One region of the Achromobacter sp. 2789STDY5608615 genome, then DNA from elsewhere that is predicted to be linked to it. Evidence: riboswitches for the same ligand, from Rfam matches in the RefSeq annotation. Region 1 holds a riboswitch; the other holds the start of a gene.
What was found. Region 1 has a riboswitch for manganese ahead of AOZ49_RS19865 (sodium:calcium antiporter). Riboswitches for the same ligand answer to the same signal wherever they lie in the genome.
Positions count from the first base shown of each region.

Region 1 (15,190 bases):
GGCGTGTCGCTGGGCGGCAATGCACTGCTGAAATACCTGGGCGAGCACCAGGAAGACACCGGCTGGCTGACGGCCTGCGCGGGCGTCTCGGTGCCGCTGGACCTCGTGGCCTGCGGCAAGACGTTGTCCACCGGGTTCTTCAACCGCAAGGTGTACACGGGCCACTTCCTCAAGACCCTCAAGCACAAGGTGCTGGAGAAGGCCCACCGCTACCCCGGCGCCATCGACGTGATGCGCATCGCCCACGCGCGCGACCTGCGCGACTTCGACGACGCCTACACCGCGCCGATGCATGGATTCCGCAATGCGCTCGACTACTGGACGCGGGCGTCCAGCAAGCCGTGGCTGCCGCGCATCTCGGTGCCGACGCTGGTGCTGAACGCGCTGAACGATCCGTTCATCCCGGCCAGCGCGCTGCCCAAGCCGGACGAGTGCTCGCCCACCATCCTGCTGCACCAGCCCACCGATGGCGGCCATGCGGGCTTTCCGACCGGCGCCTTTCCGGCCCACCTGGGCTGGCTGCCGCAACGGCTGGGCCGCTTCTTCGAGACCGGGCTGTAGGCGCCGGGCGGCGCCCGCGGCGTCAGCCCGACTTGAAGCGTTCCAGCAGCTGGCGTTCCTCGGCCAGCTTGTCCTTGACTTCCTTGATCTGCACGTCGATCTGCGATTGCTCGTAGAAATCGCTCGACATGCCGCGCGCCTGCTGCAGCTGCGATTCCGCCGCCGCGAAGGCGCCGGTCAGGACGTAATAGCGCGCCAGGTCGCGGCGCGCCTGCACCGGCTTGCCGGTGCGTTCTTCGCTGTGCGCCAGCATCTGGTAGAGGCTGGGCTCGTCGCTGCCCCACTGCTTGATCCTGCCCCGCAGGTAGTCCTGGGCCTCGGCGTGGCGGCCGTTGCTCTGCAAGGCCGCGGCGTAGGCGATGCCCAGCGCCCGCTGCTCCGGCCAGCGCTTGGTGGCGGCCTGCGCCAACTCCAGCGCGCGCCGGTTGTCCTTGCGCGCCAGGGCGATGTCGACGGCCAGCTTGGCCATCTGCGCCGAATCGCGCCCGTCGGCGGCGGCCAGGCCCAATTGCCGTTCGGCCTCGTCCAGGTTGTTGCGCTGGAACGCCTGCAACGCCAACCCGTAATAGGCGGCGGAGCGGCGCACGCCGGACAGGGCCTGGGCCTCGTCCTGCAGCTGCTGCGTGGCCGAACGCAGGCTGACCGCGTCACGGCCCTGCACCACGCGCATCTTGGCGCGCACGTACCAGAAGTCGTCGCTGTCGACGTGACGCGACGGCGGCAGCGAGCGCACGCGGTTCTGCACGTCGGACATGCGTTCGATCGACAACGGGTGGGTGCTGGCCCAGGAGCCGCCGCCCGCTCCTTCGTTCAGGCGCGAGGCATTCATCAGGCGCGAGAACATCTGCGCCATGCCCTGGGCGTCGTAGCCGGCCTTGGTCAGCATGGTGAAGCCGGCCCGGTCGGCCTCGCGTTCGGCATCGCGCGAAAAGCCCAGCTGGCGGTTGATGGCGGCGGCCTGGCCAAACGCGGCCACGCCCATCGCCAGGTTGCCGCCGCCGCCGGCCAGCGCCGCCAGCAGCGCGCCCGCCAGGCTCGCCAGCATGACCATGCTGTTCTGGCTCTGCTGCGTCATGCCGCGCGCGATGTGGCGCTGGACCACGTGGCCGATTTCGTGCGCCAGCACCGCCGCCAGTTCCGACTCGCTACCGGAGGAGACGATCAGCCCGGTATTGACGCCGATGAAACCGCCCGGCATGGCGAAGGCGTTGATCTCGGGATCGCGCACGCCGAACATCTCGACCTCGGGCACCGCGCCGGGCGCGAAGGCCGCCAGCTTGCGCCCCATGGTGGTGAGGTACTGGCTGAGTTCGGGATCATCGACATAGGTGGGGTCGCGGCGGCCCTGCGACATGATCGCCTCGCCCAGGCTGCGCTCCAGCATGGGCGAGAGCTCCGCCGAGGAAGCGGCGCCCATCGACGGCAGCCCCACGGGTTGGGCCCAGGCCGTGACCGGCAGGGCCGGCGCGACCAGCGCGACACAGAGTCCGACGACCGCGCCCCGCTGCGCAATCGAGCAAATGGATGGCATTTTTCTGCGATTCATGAACCTATGATAGCGATGCGCTTAAAATGTTTCACCGATTGCCCCTTATGAGGTTTCAATGCGCCCCGTCCGTAAAGCCGTTTTTCCTGTCGCGGGCATGGGTACGCGCTTCCTGCCCGCCACCAAGGCGATGCCCAAGGAAATGCTGCCCGTCGTCGACAAACCGCTGATCCAGTACGCCGTTGAAGAAGCCGTCGCCGCCGGCATCACCGACCTGATTTTCGTTACCGGCCGCAACAAGCGCGCCATCGAAGACCATTTCGATTCCGCTCCCGAGCTCGAATCCGATCTCGAAAGCAAGGGCAAGCATGAGCTTCTGGCAATGGTGCGGGGCATTCTACCTGCCCACGTCAATTGCCTCTATATCCGCCAGTCGGCCCCGCTGGGCCTGGGCCATGCCGTGCTGTCGGCCGCCCCGGCCGTGGGCGATGAGCCCTTCGCCGTGCTGCTGGCCGACGACCTGATCGACGCCGACACGCCGTCCATCAAGCAGCTGGTGGACGTGGCCGTGGCCCGCAGCGCCAGCGTGCTGGGCGTGCAGGACGTGCCGCGCGAAGACACGCGCAAGTACGGCATCGTCGCCGCCCAGGCGGACGACAGCCACGCCGACGGCCGCACCGAGCGCGTGACCCACATCGTGGAAAAGCCCGATCCGGCGGACGCGCCCTCGACGCTGGCGGTGGTCGGACGCTACGTGCTCGAAGCGGCGATCTTCGACCACCTGCGCTCGACCAAGCGCGGCGCGGGCAACGAAATCCAGCTGACCGACGGCATCGCCTCGCTGATGCGCGAGCGCGCGGTGTACGCCCACCGCTACGAAGGCACGCGCTACGACTGTGGCAACAAGGCCGGGATGTTCGAGGCGACGGTGGCGCTGGGCCGGAAGTACCACGGCCTGCTGCCGCAATAAGGCGGCTGGCGCCCCCTCCCGCAGCATCGGAAGCGAGCGCCCCTGTGGCGCTCGCGGACTTTTGGGCGGGCGTCTAGGCGGAGGCCGCGCGGCGGCCGCGGGCCCGCGCCATGGCATCGCGGTCGGCCTTGCGCAGGCGCCCCTTGGCGGACAGCCGCATCAACGTGCCCAGGGCCACCATCAGGCCGATCACCTCGACCAGCGCGGCCGGGATCCACATGGTCAGGCCGCCGATGGTCTGGTCGGTCTGCGCGGACATGGCGATGGCGCGGCCGCACAGCTCGAACAGGGGATAGATGTCGCTTTCGGTGAAAGCGATGACCGCCCCCGCCACCATCTGCGGCAGCATGGTCAGGATCGGCGAGATCACCCGGCCGCCCGGCGTCATCGCGGCCGGCGGCGCGGGCCGGCGGTCCAGGATCAGGTTCCAGTACATGAAGCCGCTGATCACCACCGACCAGTTCATCACGCGGTACAGCCGCCAGTCGAGCATGGAATAGAACTGCACCGACGGAATCAGCCAGACCAGCACCAGGAACACGAACAGGGTCGGCACGAAGATCTTGTTGGTCAGCACCGCCACGGTGGCGCGGCCGGCGCCGGTGCGCAGGAAGTCACGCAGCCGGATGCGCCACGACATCGGCAGCCCGGCGCGCATGACCTGCCCGGGAAAGGCCGCCATCACCAGCAGCGGGCCAAGGTGATGCAGCACCAGGTGCTGGATGCGGTGGATGAAGAACATGCGCTCGGCGTAGTAGTCCAGGCGCGTGTGCATGGACAGGTACAGCAGCACCATGCCCAGCCAGAACAGCGCGCGGCGCGCGCCCGTGACGTGATGCACGCGCTGGCCGCGCACGAACAGCACGATGGCCACCAGGAAGGAGGCCACCAGCGTGGGAGAGAACTCCCAGGGTATGAGCCATTCGAGACTGTCCATGCGGGTCATCCGGAAAATGCCGACGGGGGCGTGGCGTGCCCGGGCCTGAGCGGGCCGGAACACGCAGCCGGGTCGATTGTAGTAGACCCGGCCGTCCCCCGTACGGCTCAGAACCGGTGCGAAATACCCGTACCGAAGCGCGACGTGTGGGAATGGCCAGGGTCGAACTGGTTGTCCAGGGTGTAATTGGACGTGTAGCCGGCGAACGCATAGAGCGTGGTGCGCGGCGACAGGTCATACGTATACCCCAATGTCACCAATTGCGCATTGCGCGCGCTCGAACCGTCCTCCCATTTCCAGTCGGGACGCGCCAGCGACCACTGCACCACCACGGCGCCGTGGCCGACCGGCACGCTGGCGCCCAGCAGCCAGGCGTCGACGGTGCCGCCGCGCGCGAAGGCCGCCGGCCCCAGGTTCCGGCCCAGGTTGTCCGGATCGCCGCCGTCCAGGCCAACGTAGCCGTTGCGCTGGCGCGACCATCCCGCCGACACCTTGAACACCTCGAAGTCATAGGAAGCGCCCAGTTGCACCGCCTGCGGCCGGCCGCTGCTGCCCTGGATCGGCTCGGCCAGGCGCAGCTGGTCCCAGGTGGCGACCGCCAGCAAGGGGCCTTCCTCGTATTTCAGGCCCAGGCTGAGGGCGCGGTTGTTGGCCGCGGTCTTGAAGCGGTTGCTGTCGTCGGCGTCGAACGAATAGCCGATGCCCGCCTGGAAACCCTGCCAGGTGGGCGTGTAGTAGTTGACCAGGTTGCTGAACTGGTAGTTGTCCGAGGCCTTGAAGGTGGCGCCCATGCCCATTTCCTTCCAGGAGGCCAGCTCCAGCGCGTTGCCGTAGGTCTTGCCGACGGTGTACTGGCGCCCCAGGCGCAGGTCGCCGTAGCTGTCATGGGCCAGTCCGACCCAGGCGCCGTAGTTGAACATGCGGTCGTCGTCGGCGCGCTTGCCGGTGGACGGGTCGAAGCCGCTTTCGAGCTGGAAGCGGGTGCTCCAGCCGTCGCCCAGGTCCTCGGAACCACGCAGGCCCCACAGGGAGTCGGTCAAGCCGCCGTTGAGGACGCCATTGTGGGTGCCCTGCCCGGAGGTATGGGTGGTGGCGATGCCCGCATCGACCACGCCGTAGAGTTGGATGCCCGGGCCATCACCGGCCGCATTGGCCGCCAGCGGAAGCCAGGCGGCGCCCGCCATGAGCGTCGTGGCAACAGTCGAGATTTTCATGCTTCTCTCCAGAATCCGGGGTGGCGCCGCCACCACCGGAGGTATTGAATCCGCGGCGGGCGCCTGCCCGCCGCCAGGTGTATCAATAGTGACTATTGCCAGCCATAGCGACGCACCCAGATGCCCTTGAGCAATTGGGTCAGCACGCAGTAGCTCAGCAGGATGCCGACCAGCCAGGGGAAATAGCTCCACGGCAGCGCCTGCAGCTGGAAGTACTCGGCCAGCGGCGAGAACGGCAGGAACAACCCCAGTCCGACCACCATGACCGTCATCAGCATCAACGGCCACGCGGCGCGGCTTTGCAGGAACGGGATCTTGCGTGTGCGGATCATATGCACGATGAGCGTCTGCGACAACAGCCCTTCGACGAACCAGCCGGATTGGAACAACGTCTGGTGCTCGGGCGCATTGGCCTGGAATACGTACCACATGAGCGCGTAGGTGGTGATGTCGAAGATGGAGCTGATCGGGCCGAAGAACACCATGAATCGACCTAGTCCTGCGGGGTCCCATTGCTGCGGTTTTTTCAGCAGTTCCTCGTCGACATTGTCGAAGGGAATGGCGGTCTGCGAGATGTCGTACATCAAGTTCTGCAGCAGCAGGTGGATCGGCAGCATCGGCAGGAACGGCAGGAACGCGCTGGCCACCAGCACCGAGAAGACGTTACCGAAATTGGAGCTGGCGGTCATCTTCAGGTACTTGAGCATGTTGCAGAAGGTCTTGCGGCCTTCGATCACGCCGTCCTCCAGCACCATCAGGCTCTTTTCCAGCAGGATGATGTCGGCGGCTTCCTTCGAGATATCCACCGCCGAGTCCACCGAAATGCCGACGTCGGCGGCGCGCAGGGCCGGCGCGTCGTTGATGCCGTCCCCCATGAAGCCCACGGTGTTGCCCTGGGCCCGCAGCATGCGGACGATGCGCTCCTTGTGCGCCGGCGTCAGGCGCGCGAACACATTGGCCTCGCGCACCGCCACGGCCAGCCGGCCGTCGTCCATGGCCTCGATGTCGGCGCCCAGGTAGACCTTGCGCACCTCGAAGCCGACTTCGCGGCAGACCTTCTGCGTCACCAGTTCGACGTCGCCCGTCAGCACCTTGACCTCGATGCCGGAAGCGCGCAACGCGGCCAGCGCCGGGCCGGTGGACTCCTTGGGAGGATCGAGGAAGGCGATGTAACCGACCAGCACCAGCTCGGCCTCGTCGGCCACGCCATAGGCCTGCTGGGTGGGCGGCAGTTCGCGCACGCCCACGGCGATCACGCGCAGCCCGTCACGATTCAGGTCGGCGGTCACGCGGCGGATGTCGGCGCGGCGCGCGTCCGTCAGCGGATGCACGTCCTTGCCGACCCGCAGGCGGGTGCACACGGAGAGCATTTCCTCCAGCGCGCCCTTGCAGATCAGTTCATGATGCTCGCGGCCGTTCTCGGTTTCGCTGACGACCACCGACATGCGGCGGCGCGAGAAGTCGAACGGGATCTCGTCGATCTTGCGGTAGCGCGCGGCCAGGTCCAGCTTGCGCTCCACTTCGGCATGGCGCAGCACGGCCACGTCGAGCAGATTCTTCAGGCCGGTCTGGTAGTAACTGTTGAGGTAGGCATAGGCCAGCACGTCGTCGCTGGTGGCGCCGTACACGTCGGTATGACGCTCGAGCACGATGCGGTCCTGCGTCAGCGTGCCGGTCTTGTCGGTGCACAGCACGTTCATGGCGCCCAGGTTCTGAATCGCGTCCAGCCGCTTGACCACCACCTTGCGGCGCGACATCCGCACCGCGCCCTTGGCCAGCGTGGCCGTGACGATCATCGGCAGCATTTCCGGCGTCAGGCCGACGGCGATCGCCAGCGCGAACAGCAGCGCCTCGAGCCAGTCGCCCTTGGTGAAGCCGTTGATCAGCAGCACGATGGGCGCCATCACCAGCATGAAGCGGATCAGCACCCAGCTGACCCGGTTGATGCCCTGCTGGAACTGCGTCGGCATGCGCGAGGTCTGGGTCACGCGCCCGGCCAGCTGGCCGAAGTAGGTGCCGGAGCCGGTCGCCACCACCAGGGCGGTGCCGGAGCCGCTGACCACGTTGGTGCCCATGAAGGCCATGTTCTCGAGCTCCAGCGCGTTGGCGGTCTCGACGCGCTGCATGGCGTATTTCTCGACCGGCAGCGATTCGCCGGTCAGGGCCGCCTGGGCCACGAACAGGTCCTTGGCGCCCAGGATGCGGCAGTCGGCGGGGATCATGTCGCCCGCGGACAGCAGCACCACGTCGCCCGGCACCAGTTCGGCCAGCGGCACCTCGATCTGGCGCGAGCCCGAGGCGTGCAGCGTGGCGCCGAAGAAGCGCCGCGCGTCGCCCTCAGCCATGCCGGCGGCGTCGCTGCGCAGCACCGTGGCGGTGTTCTGCACCATGGCCTTCAGGGCCTCGGCGGCGCGATTGGAACGCCGCTCCTGCACGAAGCGCAGCAGCGTCGAAATCACCACCATCGAGCCGATGATGATGACGCCCTTCCAGGACTGGTCGTCGGGCTCGGCCATGTACACGTCCGTCACCCACGACAGCGAGGCCAGGCCGGTCAGCAGCAGGTTGAAGGGATTGCGGAACGACTGCCACAGGTGGGCGTACCAGGTCAGCGGCTTTTCGTGATCGACTTCGTTGGCGCCGTAGCGGGCGCGGGCCTCATCGGCCTGGGCTTCGGACAGGCCGCCACGGCCGCTGCGGAACATCGAGAACAGCGCGTCGAAATCCATGCGCGCCACATCGAGCATGCGGCGGTTGGCGCGGCGCGCGGCATCGGAGGAGTCGGCGGAAGCGGCAAGCTGCCCGCCGCCCTGCTCCAGCATGGGGGAACGCCGGAAGTGGCGCCCCGATCGCCGCAGCCCGGCCGCGGAGGAAAAGAAGGTCTTCAGGAATTTGAACATCGGAGTGTTCCCGTTATTGGTGTTGTTCTGGAAGACACGGGCTGGCCGCCGCCATGCCTTTGCGCGGGCAGCACGGGGCCGCGGCCTGCTCAGGGCAGGCCGTTTCCGCCACGTACAGGCGTGCGCAGGCACCGGGGCGATGTTGCCGGTGTCCGGATCGCGTCGAGGCGCGCCGGGTGCGGAAGGCGGAACGGGAAACTAGCGGAAGAACCGGGGCCGGCGGAACCGGCGCGCGTCGAGCGGGCCTGGCCGGGGGTTCAGGGCTGCGGATTCCGTACGGACCGGGTGACTATCCGGCCAGTCGGCTCGCAAGGGAGAGGACGGGTCAGACAGGCAGGCCGGCGCCGCGCACAAGGCGCAATCGAGGCTCGGGGTCTAAGGCACTGGGCATGGTCTCTCCTGGGGTGGCGGGCGGCGGCGTCAGGCCGCCAGCGGTTGCGCGCCGAAATGCACGTGGCGCACAGCGGGGTTGGCGCTCAGCCGGCGGGCTTGCGACATCAGTTCGCCGCGCAGCTCGGGCGGGCAGTTCACGGTGATGCAGGCCGACGCCATGTTGGGGTCGCGGCCCTGGTCGATCTGCACTTGCGACACGTCGAGTCCGGCCGCGCTGAAGTCCAGGCAGATCTGCTTGCGCAGGGCGCCCAGTTCGTCGCGCGGGCAGATGACCGTCAGGCGCGAGGTGCCGCGGCGGCGGCCCATGGCGGTGGGGCGGTCTACGCCGGCGCGGCGCAGGAACAAGTCGAAGAAACGCATAGCGGCCTCCATTGCGTAATGGGGAGCGGCTTTCGCGCATACGCGCGCACGCAGGCACACGGCGCATGGCGGGCGGGCACGAAAAAGGCGTGCACGAACGCGGGCGCTGCGACTAGCGGCGGTTCTGGCGGTTTACGTTGGGGAGAATCCCGGCAAGCCGTGGGCCTGCACTGCCGCCCGGAAAGAAGCCCGGGGCTTGGGATACAACCGCAACCTGTTCAACAGGCTGCGGCAGACGGAGTTCTGCGTGGTCCTGTCAAACAGCGACGTCGATGCAAGATCGACTACTTTCGCCGGAATCGGTATTCACGAAGACTGCTCCTGGGATGGATAACGGGCGGAATTTTACGCGGGTTTCCACTGATGGACAAGGTTTATGGGCAGAAAAGGCCGCTTTTGTGCAAAAAAGGCGCGGGGCCGTTCCACCCCGCGCCTTCCAACCCAAGCCGCGTCCGTCAGGCGTAGAAATGCCAGCCCAGGTAGGCCGCGAACAAGGCATAGAAACCGCCCACCGCGGACAGCGCCGGCACGCTCATGCCGGCGCGGCGGAAGCGCAGCCACAGCAGGCCGATCGACAGCATGGTGAACAGGCCGGCGGCCAGCAGCGGACCGTCGAGCAGCCAGGGCGTCAGGAAGATGCCGAGCGCGCTGGGGATGGTGGCCTGGATCATCATGGCGCCGGAGATGTTGGCCAGCGCCAGGCGTTCCTTGCCCTGGCGCACCCAGATCAGGGCGTTCATGATCTCGGGCAGTTCGGTGGCGACGGGCGCCAGCAGCAGCGCGGCCACGTGCGGCGAAGCGCCCATGGCGATGCCCAGCACCTCGATCTGGTTGACGAAGACGTGCGAGGCGCCGGCGATCACGACCAGGGCCAGCAGCGTCTGGGTCGCGGCCCAGAACATCGACGGATTGTCGTCGCGCGGCCGCAGCTTGAGCGGCTCGAGGTCTTCGCAGTCGATGCATTCCTCATCGTTGCTCAGCTCGCGCTTGATGTACAGGCCATAGGTGGCCAGGAACAGGATGCCCAGCCAGGGCTTCCAGGCGAAGGCCAGCAGGCCCAGCCCGACCTTGAAGACGAAGATGCCCATGAACCAGGCCTGGTCGCGGGCCAGCCGGCGCTGGTCCGCGTTGATACAGTTGGCCTGCGCGGGTTGGCCGCGGCGTGCGCGCCACAGGGCCAGGCCGACCACGGCATAGGCCAGCGTCGCCAGCACCAGCGGGCCGCCCATGGCGGCGCCGACGCCGATGTCCTTCTGCTCGGGGGTTTCGCCGAACACCACGGCCATGAAGGTCACGGCGCTCTCCGGCAAGGCGGTGCCGAACGCGGCCAGCACGGTGCCGGTCGCGGTGGCGCCAAGCTGGAAGCGATGTCCGACCCATTCGACGCCATTGACGAAGAATTCGCAGGCGAGATAGATCACTGCCGCGGACAGGAAAAACAGGAACAGGGTGAGCAACATATAGACGAGCCGGACGAGCAGAAACCAATTGGCGCGACGCTGCGGCTCGCCCGGCTAGGGTGAACGCAACGCGGCCAAAGGTCTCGCCTGGCTGATCCATGCGCGGGCGGGCCGCGACATGGAGACCGTTAGCGCCATGGAGTTCTGGCGACCGCTACGCGGTACCGAACCACCAAGTCTGTTGACGCTAACTCCTTTGGGGACAAAGGATGGCTACTCCCCAATGACAGTGCGGCGATTGTAGCAGCGCGTCCATGACAGTCCAATGAATCCGCGCCCGCGGCGGGGAAATGGGCGCGGACTGTCGCATCTGCGGCACGGCGAGTAAAGTAAACGGCATCTCAGCTTCCCGCCGGGCCGCGCGCCCCCCTGCCCCTCATGAGCCTGCCTCCCGTCGATATCGCCCCCTTCGCCGCCCGGCGCCAGCGCCTGATGGAGCGGATGCGCGCCGACGGGGGCGGCATCGCCATCCTGGCCACCGCGCCCGAGGCCATCCGCAACCGCGACGCCGAATATCCCTACCGGCACGACAGCGACTTCTTCTACCTGACCGGCTTCACCGAGCCCGGCGCCTGGCTGGTGCTGATCGCAGGCGCCACCGACCGCGCGCTGCTGTTCTGCCGCCCGCGCCATATCGAGCACGAGATCTGGGAGGGCCGCCGCTTCGGCCCGGAAGCCGCGGCCGAGCATTTCGGCTTCGACGACGCGCATGCGCTGGACGCGCTCGATGAACTGGCGCCCCAGCTGCTGCTGGACCAGCCGACCCTGTACGCGCCGCTGGCCGGCGACAAGCGCACCGACGGCCGCCTGCACCGCTGGCTGGCGGCGGCGCGCGAGGCCAGCCGCGGCGGCCATCAGCCGCCCATGCGGCAACAGGACATCCGGCCGATCCTGGCCGAGATGCGCTTGATCAAGGACGCCAGCGAGATCGCCGCGATGCGGCGCGCGGCCAAGATCTCCGCCGGCGCCCATGCGCGCGCCATGCGGGCGGCGCGCGCCGGCATGCGCGAATACGAACTGGAAGCGGAACTGCTGTATGAATTCCGTCGCCATGGCGCGCAGGCGGTGGCCTACAACAGCATCGTCGCGGCCGGCGCCAATGCCTGCGTGCTGCACTACCCGGCCGGCGAGGCGGTGCTGCGCGACGGCGACCTGGTGCTGATCGACGCGGGCTGCGAAGTCGACAGCTACGCCAGCGACATCACCCGCACTTTCCCGGTCAACGGCCGCTACAGCGGTCCGCAGCGCGCGCTGTACGACCTGACGGTGGCGGCGCAGGAGGCCGCGGCCCAGGCGACCGCGCCCGGACGCGGCTGGAACGACGGCCACGAGGCCGCGGTGCGGGTGCTGGCGCAGGGCATGCTGGACCTGAAACTGCTGAAGGGGTCGCTGGATGGCGTGATCGAGTCGGGCGACTACAGCCGCTTCTACATGCACCGCACCGGCCACTGGCTGGGCCTGGACGTGCACGACGTGGGCGACTATCGCCAGCCGGGCGGCACGCCCGGCGCGGAACGTCCGTGGCGCAAGCTGGAGAGCGGCATGATGCTGACGATCGAGCCGGGCATCTATGTGCGTCCGGCCGACGACGTGCCCGAGGCCTACTGGAACATCGGCATCCGCACCGAGGACGACGCGCTGGTGACGGACGAGGGCTGCGAGCTGATCACCCGCGGCGTGCCGGTGCAGGCCGGCGAGATCGAGGCGCTGATGCGCGAATGAGCGGGCGGCGCGCGCGGGCCGGCATGGCGCCGGCCGCGCCCGTGATGGCGGCCCCGGCCTACAGCGTCAGGCCGTCCAGCCAGCCCATCGCCACCCACACGTAGACCACCACCATCGCGATCGCGAACATCGACACGGTGGCGCCCACCAGGCAGGCCATGATGGCCACCAGCACCGGCCCCCATCCTGTCTTCGGGGACGGCGGCAGCCCGGGGTTGTAGAGGCGGTCGAACTTCTCGTCCGGCATCAGTGAGAACACCGCGCTCTCGATGAAGCCGTCGATCATCGGGATGAACAGCAGGAAGAAGGCCGGGTTGTCGTACCAGACCGGGTAGTAGCGGAACGCGCAGAACAGGCTGAGCAGCGCCAGCGCCGTCACCAGCCAGGCATGGCGCCGGCCCAGGTACCACCAGTGCGCGCCGAGCCAGCCGAACAGACAGGCCAGCAGGCCGACGGCGACCTTGCCGCGGGGGCGGCGCGGGATTGCGGCGGACAGCGAAGAAGAAGCCTCGAGCTGCGTCATATCAATCAACCGGTAAAGGGTCCCGGGCGCCAAGCCGCGCCGGCAGACCCGGATTGTAGTGGACAGGTAAAATCGCGGCATGACTATCTCCGCCTTCGACATTGCGATTCTCGGCGCCGGCCCCGTGGGGCGTGTCCTGGCGTTGATGCTGGCGCGCGTGGCGCCGGATCCGGCCCGCATCGCCCTGCTGCAAGGCGCCAGCCCGGCGCCCGTGACGCCCGCCGCCGCCATCCCCGCGGCCGATCCGCGCGTGCTGGCCATGAACCACGGCAGCCGGGTGCTGCTCGAATCGCTGCACGCCTGGCCCGCCAAGGCGGCGGACATCCTCAACATCCACGTTTCGCAGCGCGGCCGGCTGGGCCGCAGCGTGATCCGCAACACCGATTTCGACGTGCCGCAGCTGGGCTGCGTGGTCGCCTATTCGGCGCTGCACGCCAAGCTGGAGGAATGCGTGGCCGCCAGCGGCGTGACCCTGCTGTCGGGGCCGCCGGCCACGATCGACGGCCAGGACGCCGACGGCGTGCGCATCCGCCTGGGCGACGCCGCCGTGACCTGCCGGGTCGCCGTGCAGTCGGACGGCGCCGGCGCCAGCGACGTGCGCCGCGACTACGGCCAGCACGCCCTGCTGACCACCGCCCACGCCACCCTGCCGCGCCGCGGCTGGGCCTGGGAACGCTTCACCCCCGAGGGGCCGCTGGCGCTGCTGCCGCACCCGCAGACGCCGGACGCCTATTCGGTGGTCTGGTGCAGCGCGCCGGATCGCGCGGCCGAATTGGCGGCGCTGGACAACGGCGCCTTCTCGCGGGCGCTGTCGGCGGCCTTCGGCGACCGCCTGGGACGCCTGTCGTGCCAGGCGCCGCGCCACGTCTTCCCGCTGGCGCTGAGCGCCCGGCGCGCCCTGGTGCAGGGCCGCGTGGCGGCGATCGGCAACGCGGCGCAGACGCTGCATCCGGTGGCTGGCCAGGGCCTGAACCTGGGGCTGCGCGATGCCGGCCGGCTGGCCCAGACCCTGGGCGCGTGGCTGCCCGCCCCGGATACCAACCCGGCCGCGGCGCTGGCCGACTTCGGCCGCGCGCGCCAGGTCGACCGGATCGTCACCGCCGGCCTCACCGACCTGATGCCGCGCATCTTCGCCACCGGCCTGGCGCCGGTCGAGCATGCCTGCGGCCTGGCCCTGCTGGGCCTGGACCTGGCGGCGCCCCTGCGGGCCCCGCTGGCCCGCCACCTGCTGCAGGGTTTCCGGGCCTGATCCTCCCCTTTTTTCGTCCGCCTGTTACCAAGCTGTTGCGGCCGAAAAAAGAGGGTTCGATCGAGCCGGTTAAAATGTGACCATGCGCATAGGCCCGTGGACCCTTCCCAACAATGTCCTGGTCGCGCCCATGGCGGGCGTGACGGATCGTCCTTTCCGACAGCTTTGCAAGAAATTGGGGGCCGGTTACGCCGTCTCGGAGATGGCCGCCAGCAACCCCAAGCTGTGGGACAGCGTCAAGACCTCGCGCCGCCTGAACCATGACAGCGAGATCGCCCCCATTTCGGTGCAGATCGCCGGCGCCGACCCGGCCATGATGGCCGAGGCCGCCGTGTTCAACGCCAACAAGGGCGCGCGCATCATCGACATCAACATGGGCTGCCCCGTGAAGAAGGTCTGCAATGTGGCGTCGGGGTCCGCCCTGCTGCGCCACGAGGACCTGATCGTCCGCATCCTGGACGCCGTGGTCGAGGCCTGCGCGCCGCTGGGGGTGCCGGTCACCCTCAAGACCCGCACCGGCTGGGACCGCGACAGCCGCAACGCCCTGCGCGTGGCCAGGCTGGCCCAGGACGCCGGCATCGCCGCCCTGACACTGCATGGACGCACCCGCGCCGACCTCTATACGGGCGAGGCGGAATATGACACTATCCGCGCCGTCCGCGCCGAGCTGAAAATCCCGCTGATCGCCAATGGCGATATCGACTCGCCTGAAAAGGCCAGGCGCGTCCTGGATTACACTGGCGCCGACGCGGTCATGATCGGCCGGGCGGCACAGGGCCGTCCCTGGATCTTCCGCGAAGTCGACCACTACCTGCGCACGGGCGAAACACTGGCCCCTCCCAGCTATGGGGAAATGCGCGAACTGCTGCTCGAACATCTCGACGACCACTACCGCTTCTATGGCGAACACACCGGCGTACGCACGGCGCGCAAGCACATAGGGTGGTATCTGGACGGCCTGCCGGATGCGGACTCGTTCCGCGACCGCATGAACCTCATCGACAACACCCGCGACCAGTGGCGGGCGGTGTCGGAATGGTTCCTCAATCTTTCCCGTGACGGCAACCCCAACCCGGCGCCTGTCGCGAAAGCCCTGCTGGCGGCATAACCGCCTCAACACCAACATAAAAATATCTGTACTCCGATGAGCAAGAAAGATGTCCTGGAAGAATGCGTGCGCGCCAGCCTGGAGCGCTATTTCGAAGACTTGGGTGAATCCGAGCCCCACGACATGTGGGACATGGTGATGCGCTGCGTGGAGCGCCCGGTCCTCGAAGTGGCGTTGGAACGGTCTGGCGGCAACCAGTCGCGGGCATCCGAAATGCTGGGCATCACGCGCAACACCTTGCGCAAGAAACTGCTGGCCCACAACATCCAGGTATAGCGCATCGCCGCGCGGGCGGGCCGGCTGGCGC
Region 1 covers NZ_CYTY01000023.1:54,951-70,140, reverse strand. The annotation lists gene AOZ49_RS19900 (YheT family hydrolase) at 1-561, shown strand, start outside; gene AOZ49_RS19895 (M48 family metalloprotease) at 584-2,092, opposite strand; gene galU (UTP--glucose-1-phosphate uridylyltransferase GalU) at 2,166-3,017, shown strand; gene AOZ49_RS19885 (cytochrome c oxidase assembly protein) at 3,091-3,963, opposite strand; gene AOZ49_RS19880 (porin) at 4,062-5,168, opposite strand; gene mgtA (magnesium-translocating P-type ATPase) at 5,261-8,068, opposite strand; gene AOZ49_RS19870 (hypothetical protein) at 8,489-8,821, opposite strand; gene AOZ49_RS19865 (sodium:calcium antiporter) at 9,277-10,281, opposite strand; yybP-ykoY riboswitch at 10,361-10,515, opposite strand; gene AOZ49_RS19860 (aminopeptidase P N-terminal domain-containing protein) at 10,660-12,003, shown strand; gene AOZ49_RS19855 (TM2 domain-containing protein) at 12,062-12,526, opposite strand; gene AOZ49_RS19850 (UbiH/UbiF/VisC/COQ6 family ubiquinone biosynthesis hydroxylase) at 12,606-13,775, shown strand; gene dusB (tRNA dihydrouridine synthase DusB) at 13,858-14,883, shown strand; gene AOZ49_RS19840 (helix-turn-helix domain-containing protein) at 14,920-15,159, shown strand.

Region 2 (15,190 bases), on a different contig from region 1:
CATGGGCTGGGTCACGCTGGGCGCGGCGGCGGTCAACGCGCTGATCTCGCCCTGGTTCGTCAAGCGCCGGCCGGCCGCGCTGGGCATGGCCTACAACGGCGCCAGCATCGGCGGCGTGGTGTTCTCGCCGCTGTGGGTGTTCCTGATCGCGGGCTACGGCTTCGCGCAGGCGGCCTGGTGGGTCGGCGCGGCGATGGTGCTGGTGATCGCGGTGCTGGCGCGCAAGGTGTTCGCCGTCACGCCGCAACAGCTCGGCCAGCATCCCGACGGCGTGCCGCCGGACGCGCCGGCGCAGGCCGCCGCCGCCGCGCTGGCGCGCGTGCCGCGCCTGTGGCGCGACCGCGCCTTCCTGTCGCTGGGCGCCGGCATGGCGCTGGGGCTGTTCGCGCAGATCGGCCTGATCGCGCACCTGCTGTCGCTGCTGGCGCCGCTATTGGGCGCGCAGACCGCCGGCATCGCGATGGGCCTGGCCACCGCCAGCGCCATCGCCGGCCGCAGCCTGGTGGGCTGGCTGATGCCGGCCTCGGCCGACCGCCGCCTGATCGCCTGCCTGTCCTATGGCGCGCAGATCGCCGGCTCGCTGGTGCTGATGCTGGCGGTGGACCATGCCTGGGCGGTGTGGGCGGGCGTGCTGCTGTTCGGCGCCGGCATCGGCAACGCCACCTCGCTGCCGCCCTTGATCGCGCAGGCCGAATTCGCGCGCGAGGACGCGGCGCGGGTGGTGCCGCTGATCGTGGCCATGTCGCAGGGCGCCTATGCCTTCGCGCCCGCCGTGTTCGGCGTGCTGCGCACGCTGTCCGGCCAGGAGCAGCATCCGCTGTTCTGGTTCCTCGCGGTGGCGGCGGCGCTGCAGGCGGCGGCCATCGCCTGCCTGGCGTGGGGCCGCGGCGCCGCGCGCCAGCGGCGCCTGCAGGCGGCTAGCGCGGCCTGATCGGGCCGCCTGCAGGCCTCGATCGGTGTCGGTCAACCCGTGTGATTCCAGCCGTGGCGTGCAACCGCCATGCTTCATCCGCCGCAATGCAGCGCCCGCCGGTCACGCCAGCCCGCCGCGACGCGCCACCAGTCCGGCCATCACGGCGTCGCCCTGTTCATCGGCCAGCCCCGCCGCCACGCCCTGGCGGTCGGCCACGGTGCGGTTCTGGCTGACCTTCCATTTGCCCTCGATGCGCGTGATCGCGATTTCGACGCCGACGATGGCGCGCATCTGCGCCGCGATGAAATCCTCGGGCGCATCCTCGACGCGCCAGGGCTGCACCCGCGCCTTTTCCTGCGCTTCGGTCAGCGCGCCGATCTGCGCGCGCACCCAGACGGGATCGTCGTGCACCGTCGGCGTGCCCCACACATGCACGGCGACGAAATTCCAGGTCGGCACGACCTTGTGCGTCTCGGCCTTGGTGGCGTACCAGGACGGCGTGATGTAGGCCTGCGCGCCATGGAACACCAGCAGGCAGTCGCCGCCGGCGGCCAGTTCCTTCCATTGCGGATTGGCGCGCGCCATGTGCAGCCGCAGCACCCCGTGCGGCCCTTCCGGATACAGCAGACAGGGAATGTGGTTGGCCATCAGCCCGCCCTCCCCGCTGGTCATCAGCACCCCCAGGGGATGCGCGCGGATGAAATCGTGCTGGACCTCGAGGGAATCTTCACGGAAGGCGGACGGCAGGTACATGGCGGAATAGGCGCGGGAAAGGGAAACACACACCATAGCGCCGCGCTGGCTCCATTGCCAGAGCCATATAACCCTCAATTCATGGAGCCACAATGCGCGTGGCTCCCCGGCAACGGCGCCGCCGGCAGCCGATCACATCAACGGATCGCACCCGCGCATCCCGCCACCGCCCGCCGGATCACGCCAGCGCTTTCACCAGCAGCACCGTCGTGAAACCGCTGTCCCATTCCTCGTCGGGATAGGTGTCGACCTCGGCATAGCCATGCTTGGCGTAGAACGCGCGGCTCTGCGTATTGAAGGTGTCGGTCTCCAGCCGCGCCTCGCCGAAGCCGGCGGCGCGCATGCCATCCTCGGCCAGCGCCAGCAGCGCCGCGCCGACCCCGCGCCGCTGCAACGCCGGATGCACGTGCAGGGCCCAGATGAAGTTCTTCTCCCAGTCCACCATGCCCGCCACGCGGCCGCCGGCCTCGCACACCTGGAAGCGCGCGCCGCGCTCGGCGACGTATTGCGGGATCTTGCCGCTATCCAGGAAGTGCTGGTACTTCTGCGGCGTCATCTGCGGCCGCCAGGTGCCTTCATAGGTTTGCGTCAATATGTCCTCCAGCGCCGCCACATCGTCGGGGCGCGCCGGTCGGATCGTCAGGGAAGTCCGGGTTTGCGTCATGCGCGGCAGTGTAGCAACCGCGCGCGCGCCCTATCGTCGGACGCGTTCGTAGGCCTGGTTCATGCGCTCGCGCGCGGCCGTTTCATGCGCATAGGCGCGGTCGTAAGTGGCCAGGCAGGCCGCCGTCGGATCGGGCCATTTGATCGCGGCGACGGCCGCGGTCAATTCGTCGCGCGCGCGCTGCCATTCCTTGACGGCGGCGTACCATTCCTTGGTCGTGTCCATAGTTCCCTCCCTATGTGCACGGCCCCATCGTAGTCCCGCCCGCGCCGGCCGCGACTACTGCTTTCAGCGACGCAAATGGATGAGTCCGACCCCGCGCCGGATGGCGACTTTGCGCCGCATCGAGCGCGCTGTTCGCCCGCCAGGCCAGGGCGCCGCGCGGCCAAGGTAAAATGATCGGATGCAACCGGGACCAGCATCGCGGCAGGCGCCGCGGCGGTCCCTTGCATGGATGCCGCGGACGCGGCTTCCCGCCAGCGCCGCCATGACGCCGCGGCTCGCACGGGCCATTCACGCAATGCGCTCATGCGGCGAAATCCAGACACAACGCCTCCAGAAATGAACGCTGCGCCGCCGCGGTGGTCGTAGGGTAGCCGGCCCGCCGCGCCATCGCCCGCCGCACCGCACCCGCGGCGCCGCGCCCTCCGCTTTCCTCATATCACGATGTGATGAATATTGACGTCAACCCTCACTTACTCACGGCCACGGCAAATGCTACTGTTCCGCCTGTGCAAGGAGTACAAGCAATGGATCAGAAAACGAAACCCTGGGCCTTTCCCAAACCCCATCCGGAAAACACCCCGCGGGGCGAACGAAACAAACAGGAGTTCGACACGCCGCCGGTGAGCGAAACGCCCGCGGCCAAGCCGCGCGGCAAGAAAAGCGCCACCACGGCCGCCGCCGCCAAATCATGACGCGTCATTGACGGCCGTCCACCCATGCGCCCGCCCGCCACCGCGCCGATCCCCGCCGCCTTCGCGCGGCCGGTGCGCGGCCCGCGAGGCCTGAATCCGCCGCGCGCCCCGGGACGCCGGCCGCATCAATCATGAACGCGTTCATGAATCCGGCGCTGCGGGGCGCCGGCCGGATCACCGGCGTGTTCTTCCACCCGGCCGGCGACATCGTCGCCGTGGCCTCCGCCTTTCCCCTCCTGATCAATCCGCCTGCGCGCGCCGCCTATGGCGGCGCCGCGCTGCGCTACCGCGTCGGCCTCTACCGCCGCGGCGATCCCGTGCCGTTCGCGGCCTGCGACGCGGCGCGCCTGCCAATCAACGACGTCGCCTTCCATCCGGACCAGCCCGTCATCGCCATCGGCGCGGGCAGCTACGACGGCGGCTATCTGTTCGAGGGCGAACTGATCGCCTGGAATTGGCAAAGCGGCGCCAGCCGCCGCCCCTTCCTCAACGTGCCCGAAGTGGTGCGTTGCCGCTACCTCGACGACGGCCGCATCCAAGCCTGGGTGCGCCCCTGGGATGAATCGTGGGACGAGCAGGACGGCGACGTCCCGCCCGCTTTCGAAACGCTGCTGCCGGTATGGGCCGAGGCCGACGCCGCGCCCGTCACGCCGGACCTGGACCCCGCCGCCGCCGTCCTCGACCCGGCCATGCCACGCGATGACGGCGACCCGGCCTCGCGCCTGGCGCAATGGCTGGACCTGCCCGACCTGGGCCTGCGCGGCGCCATCTGGGACCTGGCGTGGCTCGACGCCGACACGCTCGCCGCGGTCCACGACGGCTGCCTGCTCGAGCGCTACCGCGCCGACGGCGCGTTGCTCGCGCGTCACGACGGCGGCGGCCGCGGCGCCGAGATCCTGCGCACCACGCCGCTCGTCGTGCACGCGATCGCCCCGCCCGATCCCGCCGACCGCTTCCGCCGCGACTCGCGCTTGTACGCGCTGCGCGACGGCGAGCTGACGACGCTGCGCGACGAGGATGGCCAATACACCTTCTGCGCCAGCGCCGACGGCCGCCTGCTCGGCCGCCGCGACCGCATCGATGCGCGCCGCCGCGGCGCCGGCGACGTCCTGCTCGATGCCACCCTGACCGACGCGCGGCGCCTCGATCTCGGCCACTACGACTGCTTCAACCACTACATCGGCATCAACGGCGCGCCCGATCTGTTCACGGTGCAGGGCACGCCGCCCGATTCGCACGAAGGCAAGCACCTGTGCCGGGTCCACGCCGATGGTCGCCTCGAACGCCTGTGGCCATTGCTCAAGCCGGACGGCACGCCCGCCAGCCACGCCATGGAATGCCGCGGCGCCTACGTCGATGACGCGCTCGGCGCCGGCCTGGTGATCGCCGGCAAGCACTACTCGCCCACGGTCGGCAACGCCTATCGCGGCTTCATCTACCGCAAGTCGCTGGCGCGCGGCCAGGAACGCTGGCGCCATGCCACCCCGGCCTCGGCCAGCGCCATCGTCGTGGCCGACGGCCTGGTGCTGGCGGCCTTCCTCGACGGCACCCTGATGCTGATCGACGCGGACAGCGGCGACCTGCTGCTGGCGTCCCGGGTCCGCATCGGCGGCATCGCCACCGTGCTCTACGCCCTCGCCGCGCGCGGCGGCAGACTGGCCGTCGGCGCCATCGACGGCCGCATCGCGCGGGTCGAGCTGGCCGCGCTGGCCGCCCTGCGCCCGACCCGCGGCGGCATCGATCTGGCATGATGGGGCCATCGCGGGCATCGCCGCCCGCCCCCCCTTGAACCGATCCCCCACGCCCATGCACTACACCCAGGACCCCGCCACCCCGCCCGCCCCCACCGTCAGCTTCGACGACTTCATGAAGGTCGACATCCGCGTCGGCACCATCATCGCCGCCGATCCATTTCCCGAGGCGCGCAAGCCGGCCTACAAGCTGACCATTGATTTCGGCGCCGGCGTCGGCGTCAAGAAAAGCTCGGCGCAGATCACCGGCCGCTACACGCTCGAACAACTGCCGGGCAAGCGCGTGCTCGGCATCGTCAACTTCCCGCCGCGCCAGGTCGGCCCGGTGCGCTCCGAAGTGCTGGTGCTGGGGCTGGCCGACGCCGCCGACCAGACCGTGCTGGTCACGCCCGAGCTGGACGTGCCCAACGGCGCCCGGCTGACCTGAACCTGAAAATTTCGCCCCGGCGCCCCGCGCCCTTTGCTACACTGCAAGCCTCCCTGGGGAGTAGCCTCTTCCGGCCCCGTCCGGAAGCGCCCGCGTCAACACTCTTGGCCCTTCTGGCCATGGCGCCGGCAACCGACACGGTTTGGCGAGACCACGGACTTTTCCATAGCTTCTGACCGGGCGATATGGAAAGTCTGTGTGTTTCGCCCGGTCGGAGCCTCTCCCGCATGAACGCCCTTTCCACCCTCATCCTGGCCTTCGCCATGTCCACCGACGCCTTCGCCGCGGCGGTCGGCAAAGGCGCCGCCCTGCACAAGCCACGGCTGTCCGAAGCGCTGCGCACCGGCGTGATCTTCGGCGTGATCGAAGCCATCACGCCCGTGATCGGCTGGGCGCTCGGCTCCATGGCCGCCCGCTTCGTGCAGGACTGGGACCATTGGATCGCCTTCGGCATGCTCTGTATCCTGGGCGCGATGATGATCCGCAACGGCCTGGGCGCCGACCACGAAGAAGCCGCGCCGGTCGGCCGTCATTCGTTCTGGCTGCTGGCCGCCACCGGCTTCGCCACCAGCATCGACGCCATGGCCGTCGGCGTCAGCCTGGCCTTCATCGACAACAACATCGCCGTCACCGCGCTGGCCATCGGCCTGGCGACCATGCTGATGGTGACCCTGGGCGTCATGATCGGCCGGCTGGTCGGCAACGTCGCCGGCAAGCGCGCCGAGGTGCTGGGCGGCCTGGCGCTGATCGGCATCGGCGCCACCATCCTGTACGAGCACTTGAAGGCGTAAGACGCGCGCCCGCCACACGCGTGGCGGACGCGCCGATCCCTCGGAAAATAGCGGACGGAATGACCCCGATCGCGCCGTGGGATCGGGCTATCCTGACACGCTTGTTGCAGCGCATATGCATGATCCGCCCCTGCCCGGGCGCATCGGCGCGCCGCAGCTCCCGCCCGCGCGCCGGGCCGGGAACGACGCGAACAGGATGCTCTCCCCATGGCCTTGAAACACTACCGCGACCTCGACGTCCACGAAGCCGCGAAGGCCCGCATCCGGCTGGTGTTCCAGCACTTCGAGCGGGTCTGCGTGGCGTTCTCCGGCGGCAAGGACAGCTCCGTCACCCTGCACCTGGCGCTCGAGGTCGCGCGCGAAATGCGGCGCGGCCCGGTGCACGCGGTCTTCATCGACCTCGAAGGCCAATACCAGGCCACCATCGACCACGTCACCGCCATGTTCGATCGCGCCGACGTCCACCCCTGGTGGATCTGCCTGCCGATCAACCTGCGCAACGCCTCGAGCCTGCGCGAACCCTACTGGTGCGCCTGGGAGCCCGGCCGCGAGGCCGACTGGATCCGGCCGCTGCCGCGGCATCCGTCCGTCATCAGCGATCCCGGCTATTTCCCGTTCTACCGCCATCGCATGGAATTCGAGGAATTCGTGCCCGAATTCAACCAATGGCTGGCGCGCGACGCGACCACCGCGTTCCTGGTCGGAATCCGTTCCGACGAATCGCTCAACCGCTATCTCGCCGTCAAGCGCCGCACCAAGAAATGCGCCTGGACGCCGCCCGGCGCGCACAAGCCGCTGGCCTGGAGCACCCGCGACAAGCAGCGCGACAACGCCGTCACCTTCTTCCCGATCTACGACTGGAAGTTCGAAGACCTGTGGCGCTACACCGGCGAAAACGGCCACGCCTACAACCGCCTCTACGACCAGATGCTGCGCGCCGGCGTGCCGTATTCGCAGATGCGCATCTGCCAGCCCTACGGCGACGACCAGCGCAAGGGGCTGGACCTGTTCCACAAGCTCGAACCCGCCACCTGGTTCCGCACGGTCAAGCGCGTACAGGGCGCCAACTACGCGGCGCGCTATTGCCGCCAGCGCTTCCTCGGCTATCGCGGCGGGCTGGGCCTGCCGCCCACCTTCGACACCTGGCGCCAGTACAGCCAGTTCCTGCTCGACAGCATGCCCGTTGCGCTGCGCCAGGTGTACACGCGGCGCATCGACGTCTTCATCGCCTGGTGGGAACAGCGCGGCCATCCGCTGGCGATGTGGCCCGACGCCGGCATCCCCGACCTCGAGAATCGCAAGGTGCAGCCCTCCTGGCGCCGCATCGGCCTGTCGCTGCTCAAGCAGGACATGGCGCGCTCGCTGTCCTTCGGCCCGGCGCGCCGCGACATCGACAGCCTGCTTCCCGACCCGCACCGCTCCGCGCCATGACGCATCCCCTGAAGCACTACGATTTCCTGCTGCTGCGCTCATACGACGACGAGCCCGCCTTCTTCGCGCAGATGGGCCGGTTCTTCGCCAGCGCCACGGTGCGCCGCGACTGCGGCGGTTATCCCCTGAACGACAGTCCCCGGCACCGCTGGTTCATCGTCCGGCGGCATAACCATGCGCGCGTGCTCGGCTTCATCAGCATCGAACTGCAAAGCGGCACGGTGCGCATCCGCGACGGCTACATCCGCCCCGAAGCGCGCCAGCTCGGCCTGTTCCGGGCGCTGCGCCAGCGCGTGCTCGACTACATCGACGACCTAGACCAGCCCTGCACCCTGCGCGTGCCCTGGCTCAGCGCCGCGCTGCTGCAACCATACGGCTTCCAGCCCCACACCAGCCGCGGCAACTGGACCACCTTGAAAAGGAATGCGCATGCCACTTCTCGACAGCCTGGAGAACCGGGCCAGGATGCTGTTCAACGAACTGGACAGCCTGCCGATCCGGCAACGGATCGAAGCCATCAACCGGATCCGCCTGTGCCTGCATGAACACAGCCCCTTCGCCGCCGAGCCGGTCGACTGCGTGCAATGGATCCCCGGCGAAGCCGTCGAAGCCAACGACTACAACCCCAACAGCGTCGCGCCGCCGGAAATGCGGCTGCTGGAGCTGTCGATCGAGGCCGACGGCTACACCCAGCCGATCGTCGCGCACCAGGCCGGCCCCGACCGCTACGTCGTCGTCGACGGCTTCCACCGCCAGCGCGTGGGCAAGAAGAAGGGCCCCATCCGCCAGCGCCTGCAGGGCTATCTGCCCATCGTGGCGATCCGCCCCGGGCGCGCCGGCGCCGCCGACCGCATCGCCGCCACCATCCGCCACAACCGCGCCCGCGGCGTGCACGGCGTGATGCCCATGACCGACATCGTCGTGCGCCTGCTCCGTGCCGGCTGGAACGAGGCCGACATCGCCCGCCAGCTCGGCATGGACGACGACGAGGTCCTGCGCTTCAAACAGGTGTCGGGCCTGCCCGAGCTGTTTCTCGATCATCGCTATTCGCGCTCCTGGGACTGACGCCGGCGGCCAGCGGCACGCTCAGGCGGCAGCGCAGGCCCGCGCCCGGCGCCGACTCCAGCGCCAGCGTGCCGCCGTGGCGTCGCGCGATGGCGGCCACGATCGACAGCCCCAGCCCCGCGCCCTCGCCCTGGCGCCCGCCGCGCCAGAAAGGTTCCACCGCCTGCGCGCATTGCGCCGGGGTCAGCCCCGGCCCGCGGTCGCGCACCGTCACCACCAGGTCGGCCGCCACGACCGAGACGCGGACCTCGACCTCGGCCTGCGCCGGCGAATACTTGAGCGCGTTGTCCACCAGATTGCGCACCGCGCAATCCAGCAGCGCATCCGGCAGCGCCGCCCAGGGCTGGCCGGCGGGCAGGTGCCAGCGCACCCGCGCGGGCTTGCGGCTGGCCACCCGCGCCAGCACCGCGAGCGCGTCGCAGGCCGCGTCGGCGCCGTCATCGTCGGCGCGCGCCAGCATCAGCAGTTGCTCGATCAGGCGCTCCAGCCGCGCGGTGCCCTGCAGCGCATGGGCCACCGCCTGGCGGCTGGCCGCGTCCCCGACGGTCGCCGGCAAGCGTTCCAGCACCTGCAGGTGCGCCTTGATGGCCGTCACCGGCGAACGCATCTCGTGCGCCGCGTGGTCCGAGAAATGCCGTTCGCGCAGCAGCATGTCCGCCATGCGCCGCGACAGGCGCGCCAGGCCCTGGCCGACGCCGAACCACAGCAGCCCGACCCCCACCAGCAGGCCGGCCACGCCGGGCAGCAGCGCCATCCAGGCCATCTGCCGGTGCAAGGCCGCGCGGATGTCCATGCGGCCGGCCGTGGCGATGCGCACCCCGTCGCGTTCGATGGCGTAGGTGCGCCACGGGCCGCCAGCGTGCGCGAGCAGGCCGAACCCCAGCGGCGCGCCATCCAGCGCCGGCCCGCCCGGCGCCCGCGCCCGCGCCGGCGCGTCGCCGGCAGGTCCGCTGACTTCGCAAGCCAGGCCATCGCACAACGGCAGGCCGACCGCGGCCGCCATCTCCACGGCGTCTTCCCGCGGCGCGCGCGGCCATTGCGTCATCAGCCGCGCCACCATCACCGCCGATGCCGCCAGCCGCGAATCCAGGGCCGCGTCCAGCTCGGCGCTGGCATGCTGGAACGCCCACAGCGTGACGGCGCCGCCGAACACCAGCCAGACCGCGCCCAGCAGCAGCAACAGGCGGGCGCGCAGGCTCATGGCGCCGGCATCCCCAGGCGGTAGCCCCAGCCGCGCACCGTCTCGATCAGGTCGGCGCCCAGCTTGCGGCGCAGCTTGTGGATGTGCACGTTGACCGCGTTGCTCTCGACCCGGTCGTCAAAGCCATACAGGCTGTCGCGCAGCTGGTCCATGGTGAGGATCTGCCCGGGATGCTGCAGCAGGGTCTTGAGCAGCGCCAGCTCGCGCCGCTGCAGCGTGACGCGCCGGCCGTCGCACAGCACTTCGCCGCGCGACAGGAACAGGGTCAGGCGGCCGTGGTCGATGCGGTCGGCGCCATGGCCGGCGGCGCGCCGTATCAGCGCCTGCAGCCGCGCGCCCAGTTCGTCCAGGTCGAACGGCTTGAGGACGTAGTCGTCGGCGCCCGCGCGCAGGGCGCCGACGCGCTGCGCCACCCCCGACCGGGCGCTGAGCACCAGCACCGGCAGGTTCTGGCGCCGCGCGCGCCATTTCGCCAGCAGCGTCACGCCATCGCCGTCGGGCAGGCCCAGGTCCAGCACACAGGCGCTGACGTGGGAGGTCTGCACCGCCAGGTCGGCCTGCCGCAGATCGCCGACCGCATCGACCACGAAGCCCTGCAACCCCAGGCCGGCCTGCACCGCCAGGGCGATGGAGGCGTCATCCTCGACCAACAAAATCCGCATGGCGGGCTCTCCGTTCCGGCGCGCTATACTTATTTGAAGTAATAAGCTAATTGCCAAAAGTAATTAATCATGATGACCGCGACCCTGCTGGGACTGTGCATCGGTGTCTCCCTGGGCCTGACGGGCGCCGGCGGCGGCATCCTGGCCGTGCCCGCGCTGATGTTCGGACTGGGCCTGACGCTGACGCAGGCGGCGCCTGTGGCGTTGATCGCCGTGGGCATCGCGTCGGCGGTCGGCGCCCTGCAGGGCCTGATGCGCGGACTGGTGCGCTACAAGGCCGCCCTGTTGATGGCCGCGGTGGGCGCGCTGACCGCACCGGTGGGATTGTCGCTGGCGCGCCGCTTGCCGGCGCATTGGCTTAGTCTGACTTTTGCGGCGGTGATGCTGCTGGTGGCCGCGCGCATGGTGCAGCAGTCGCGCCGCCAGGCGCCGGCCCCGGGCGCGGCCGACGCCCCGCCCAAGGCCTGCCGCCTCTCGCCCGAGACCGGCCGCTTCGTCTGGAACCGCCTGACGGCCGCCACGCTCGGCGGCATCGGCGCCGTATCCGGCCTGTGCACCGGCATGCTCGGCGTGGGCGGCGGCTTCATCATCGTGCCGGCGCTGACCCACTTCAGCGACGCGCGCATGATCAGCATCGTCTCGACCTCGCTCATGGTGATCGCGCTGGTATCGGCCGCCACGGTCAGTTCCGCGCTGCTGCACGGCCTGACGCTCTCGGCCGCGCAATGGGCCTTCGTGGCGGCGGCCATCGCCGGCATGGCGGCCGGCCGCACGCTGGCGCCGCGCGTGCCGCAAGCGGTGCTGCAACGGGTGTTCGCCGCGGTCTGCGTGGTGGTCGCCGCCGTGCTCGCCTGGCGCGCCTGACGCCCGTCCGGCGCCCCACCCGGGCGCCCTGCGGCGCCCCGGGATCGCCCGCGCTTTCCTGACACCGCTTCCCCGAGCGCCCCGCCTGGGCGCCGCGCCCCGGCGCCGCCGCGGCTTCCGATCTGATGCGAGTTAACGCTCAGATAATCCGGACCATGCAAGATGGCCAGCATGACGGAAATATCTCATATCCCTCTGCACGCGTGGCGCTCGAGCGCGGCCCCGCCCGCCTGGCCTGGCTTCATGCTCGCCTCGCCGCATCCGCGCCCGCCGCCCGCGTTCACGCCACCCTTGGCCGACCCTTGTTCCGCCGCGTGAACAAGCGCCCCCACGCCGCGAGCGGCACATCCGCATCGCCGTCCCCGACGAACCGCGAAACGCCTCGACATTCCATGCGAATGAAATAGATCCCCTTTCGGGCGGAAGAAAAACCGGCGCCAAGCCGACCCATAATTTTCTGCGCCCGGCGCATCCGTTTTTTTCAACCACTGCGCGGCATCCAGCGCAGGCAAGCCCCCCCCTCGGATATCAATAAGGACTATCCATGTTTAAGAAGACGCTCCTCGCCACCGCAACCACCGCCGCCCTCCTGGGCCCGGTCGCGGCGTTCGCCGCTGGTGATTTCGGCCAAGGCACCATCACGTTCACCGGCTCGGTCACCGAAGCGCCTTGCAGCATCACGGCCGCGGATTCCAACCTGGCCATCGATCTGGGCCAGGTCTCCAAGAAAGACCTGACCGCCACAGGCAAGTTCTCCACCTCGGTGCCGATCAACGTCCACCTGATGGGGTGCACGTTTGACACGGATACCAACACTAACCCGAACCCGAACGGCAAGCTGTCGAAGATTGGCGTGACGTTCACTGGCGCCTCGACCACCCCGGCGTCGGGCTATCTCACCAACACCGGCAATGCCGCCAACGTCGTGGTCCAGCTGCTCGACAAGGACAACAACACGCCGATCAAGATCGGCACCGCCCCGACGGCGACGACCGCACAGCAGATGACGACTGGCAACGGCAACGTGCTGAACTTCTTCGCCCGCCTGATGGCGACCGGCGCGGGCGCCGCCGGCTCGGTCAACAGCTCGGTGACCTATACGTTGACGTATTTCTAAGCGGCCCGCCGCCGCGACTCCCCGCGCCCGAGAACCCCGCCGCCCACGCGGCGGGGGTATCCGACGCCCTCCATTCCGTACCGAGGTGGCCGCGCCGCCACATCGCTGCCGAGGTTTTCCGGCAATCCCTGAGGCCGGAGATACGGCAAAAGACATCATGATCCTGGCCCGCTTGGCATCACTCATGGCAATCAGTACCTTTGTGCTGTCGGCACAGGCCACGGAATTCAGCAGCGGCTTTCTCAATACCAAAGACAAGCGCAACATCGACCTGTCGAGCTTCAGCCGCGACGGCTACCTCGCGCCCGGCAGCTATCTGGTCGACTTCTACCTGAATCAGCGCCTGATCCAGGGCCAGTACCTGGTCAGGGTGGTGCCGGTGATCGACGACGGCAGTGTGTTCTGTATCACTCCGGCGATGCTCGACATGCTGACGCTCAAGGACGACGCCGTGGCGCGGCTGGCCAACGTCAACACCGAGGCCGGCCCCTGCATCGACCTGGACACGCCCGACAGCAAGGTCGAGTACCGGCCCGACAACCAGACGCTGACCGTGACGCTGCCGCAGGCCTGGCTGCAATACCAGGATCCCGACTGGGTGCCGCCGGCGCGCTGGAGCCCGGGCGTGAACGGCGTGATCCTGGACTACAACCTGCTGGCCAACCGCTACACGGCGCGGCAGGGCGGCAACACGGCCAGCTACACCCTGTACGGCACCGCCGGCGTGAACCTGGGCGCATGGCGCCTGCGCAGCGACTACCAGTACAACCGCTACGACAGCCGCGGCGTCTCGCAGTCCAGCTTCACCCTGCCCCAGACCTACCTGTTCCGGCCGCTGCCGCAATGGGGCGCGAAACTGACGCTGGGCCAGACCTACCTCTCGTCCTCCATCTTCGACTCATTCCGCTTCGCCGGCGTCACGCTGGCCAGCGACGAGCGCATGCTGCCGCCGTCGCTGCAGGGCTATGCGCCACAGGTGACCGGCATCGCCAACAGCAACGCGCAGGTGACGGTCAGCCAGAACGGCCGCCTGCTGTACCAGACGCGGGTGTCGCCGGGGCCCTTCGCGCTGCCGGCGCTGAACCGGAACATCAGCGGCAACCTGGACGTGACACTGCGGGAAAGCGACGGCAGCACCCGCAGCTGGCAGATCACGACGGCCAGCGTGCCGTTCATGACGCGCAAGGGCAACCTGCGCTACCAGGTGTCGGCCGGACGGCCGCTGTTCGGCGGCCGCGCCAACAACCAGATGGCGGCCCCCGGCTTCGTGATGAGCGAGGCCACCTGGGGCGCGTTCAACGATACCTCGCTGTATGGCGGCCTGATCGCCACCAACGGCAACTACCACGCGCTGGCGCTGGGCGCGGGCCAGAACCTGGGGGTGCTGGGCGCGCTGTCCGCCGACGTCACCCGCTCGGATGCAAAGCTGCCGTTCTCGAATGCGCCGCGCCGCATCGGCTACAGCTACCGCGTCAACTACGCCAAGACCTTCGACAGCCTGGGCAGCACCATCGCCTTCGTGGGCTACCGGTTCTCGGGGCGGCACTTCCTGTCGCTGCAGGAATACATCTCGCGCGCGGCCTTGCGCGGCGAATACTTCCGCGACGAAAAGCAGAGCTACACGGTGGCGTACAGCCAGTACATCCGCCCGCTGGAGATGAGCGTGTCGCTGTCGCTGAGCCGGCTGAACTACTGGAACGACGGCGCCACCAACAACCACTACATGCTGTCGCTCAACAAGAACGCCAGTTTCGGCAGGCTGCGCAACGTCAACCTGTCGTTGTCGTTCGCCCGCACCCAGAGCTTCTACGGCCAGACCGAGAACCAGGTCTACGCCACCGTCAGCATCCCCCTGGGCGACAACCGCCAGGCCAGCTACGGCTACCAGAGCAGCGACAACGGCCGCATGCAGCACACCGCCGGTTACACCGACTTCAGCAGTCCGGACACCACCTGGAACCTGAGCGCAAGCGACGAGCGCAACGACAACGCGCAGCGCCAGAGCCTGAGCGGCAACATCCAGACCCGCACCCCCTACGGCCGCGCCGGCGCCGACTTCACCATGCAACCCGGCCAATACCGCAACGTCGGCCTGAACTGGTATGGCTCGCTGACGGCAACGGCCGCCGGCGCGGCCTTCGGCCAGCCAGCCGCGGGCAACGAACCGCGCCTGATGGTCGACACCGACGGCATCGGCGGCGTGCCGGTGGACAACGGCAACGGCGTCACCAACCGCTTCGGCATCGCCGTGGTCAACGGCGTGTCGAGCTATCACGAAAGCAGCGTGGCGGTGGATGTGAACGCCCTGCCCGACGACGTGGACGTGATCGACTCGATCATCAGCCAGGTCCTGACCGAGGGCGCCATCGGCTACTCGCGCGTCCGCGCCAGCCACGGCGAACAGGTGCTGGGCCACGTGCGGCTGGCCGACGGCCATAGTCCGCCGCTGGGCGCCCTGGTGCTGTCCACCCGCACCGGCAGGACGGCCGGCATGGTGGGCGACAACGGGCTGGTCTACCTGACCGGCGTGGAGGCGCAAGACCGCGACGCGCTCACCGTCACCTGGGCCGGCGAAAAGGAATGCCGCCTGACCCTGCCCGACTCCACGGCGCTGGCCGAAGGCCCGCAACCGCT
Region 2 covers NZ_CYTY01000002.1:272,624-287,813, forward strand. The annotation lists gene AOZ49_RS02905 (MFS transporter) at 1-931, shown strand, start outside; gene AOZ49_RS02910 (FMN-binding negative transcriptional regulator) at 1,034-1,666, opposite strand; gene AOZ49_RS02915 (GNAT family N-acetyltransferase) at 1,845-2,330, opposite strand; gene AOZ49_RS02920 (hypothetical protein) at 2,361-2,555, opposite strand; gene AOZ49_RS32305 (hypothetical protein) at 3,002-3,247, shown strand; gene AOZ49_RS02925 (PQQ-binding-like beta-propeller repeat protein) at 3,379-4,998, shown strand; gene AOZ49_RS02930 (tRNA-binding protein) at 5,054-5,425, shown strand; yybP-ykoY riboswitch at 5,469-5,639, shown strand; gene mntP (manganese efflux pump MntP) at 5,653-6,216, shown strand; gene AOZ49_RS02940 (DUF3440 domain-containing protein) at 6,424-7,647, shown strand; gene AOZ49_RS31575 (N-acetyltransferase) at 7,644-8,192, shown strand; gene AOZ49_RS02945 (IbrB-like domain-containing protein) at 8,077-8,712, shown strand; gene AOZ49_RS02950 (sensor histidine kinase) at 8,648-9,913, opposite strand; gene AOZ49_RS02955 (response regulator) at 9,910-10,575, opposite strand; gene AOZ49_RS02960 (sulfite exporter TauE/SafE family protein) at 10,648-11,439, shown strand; gene AOZ49_RS02965 (fimbrial protein) at 11,984-12,556, shown strand; gene AOZ49_RS02970 (fimbria/pilus outer membrane usher protein) at 12,741-15,190, shown strand, end outside.
Region 2: it holds a riboswitch for manganese, as region 1 does, so the genes downstream of both, mntP (manganese efflux pump MntP) here and AOZ49_RS19865 (sodium:calcium antiporter) in region 1, are expected to answer to the same signal.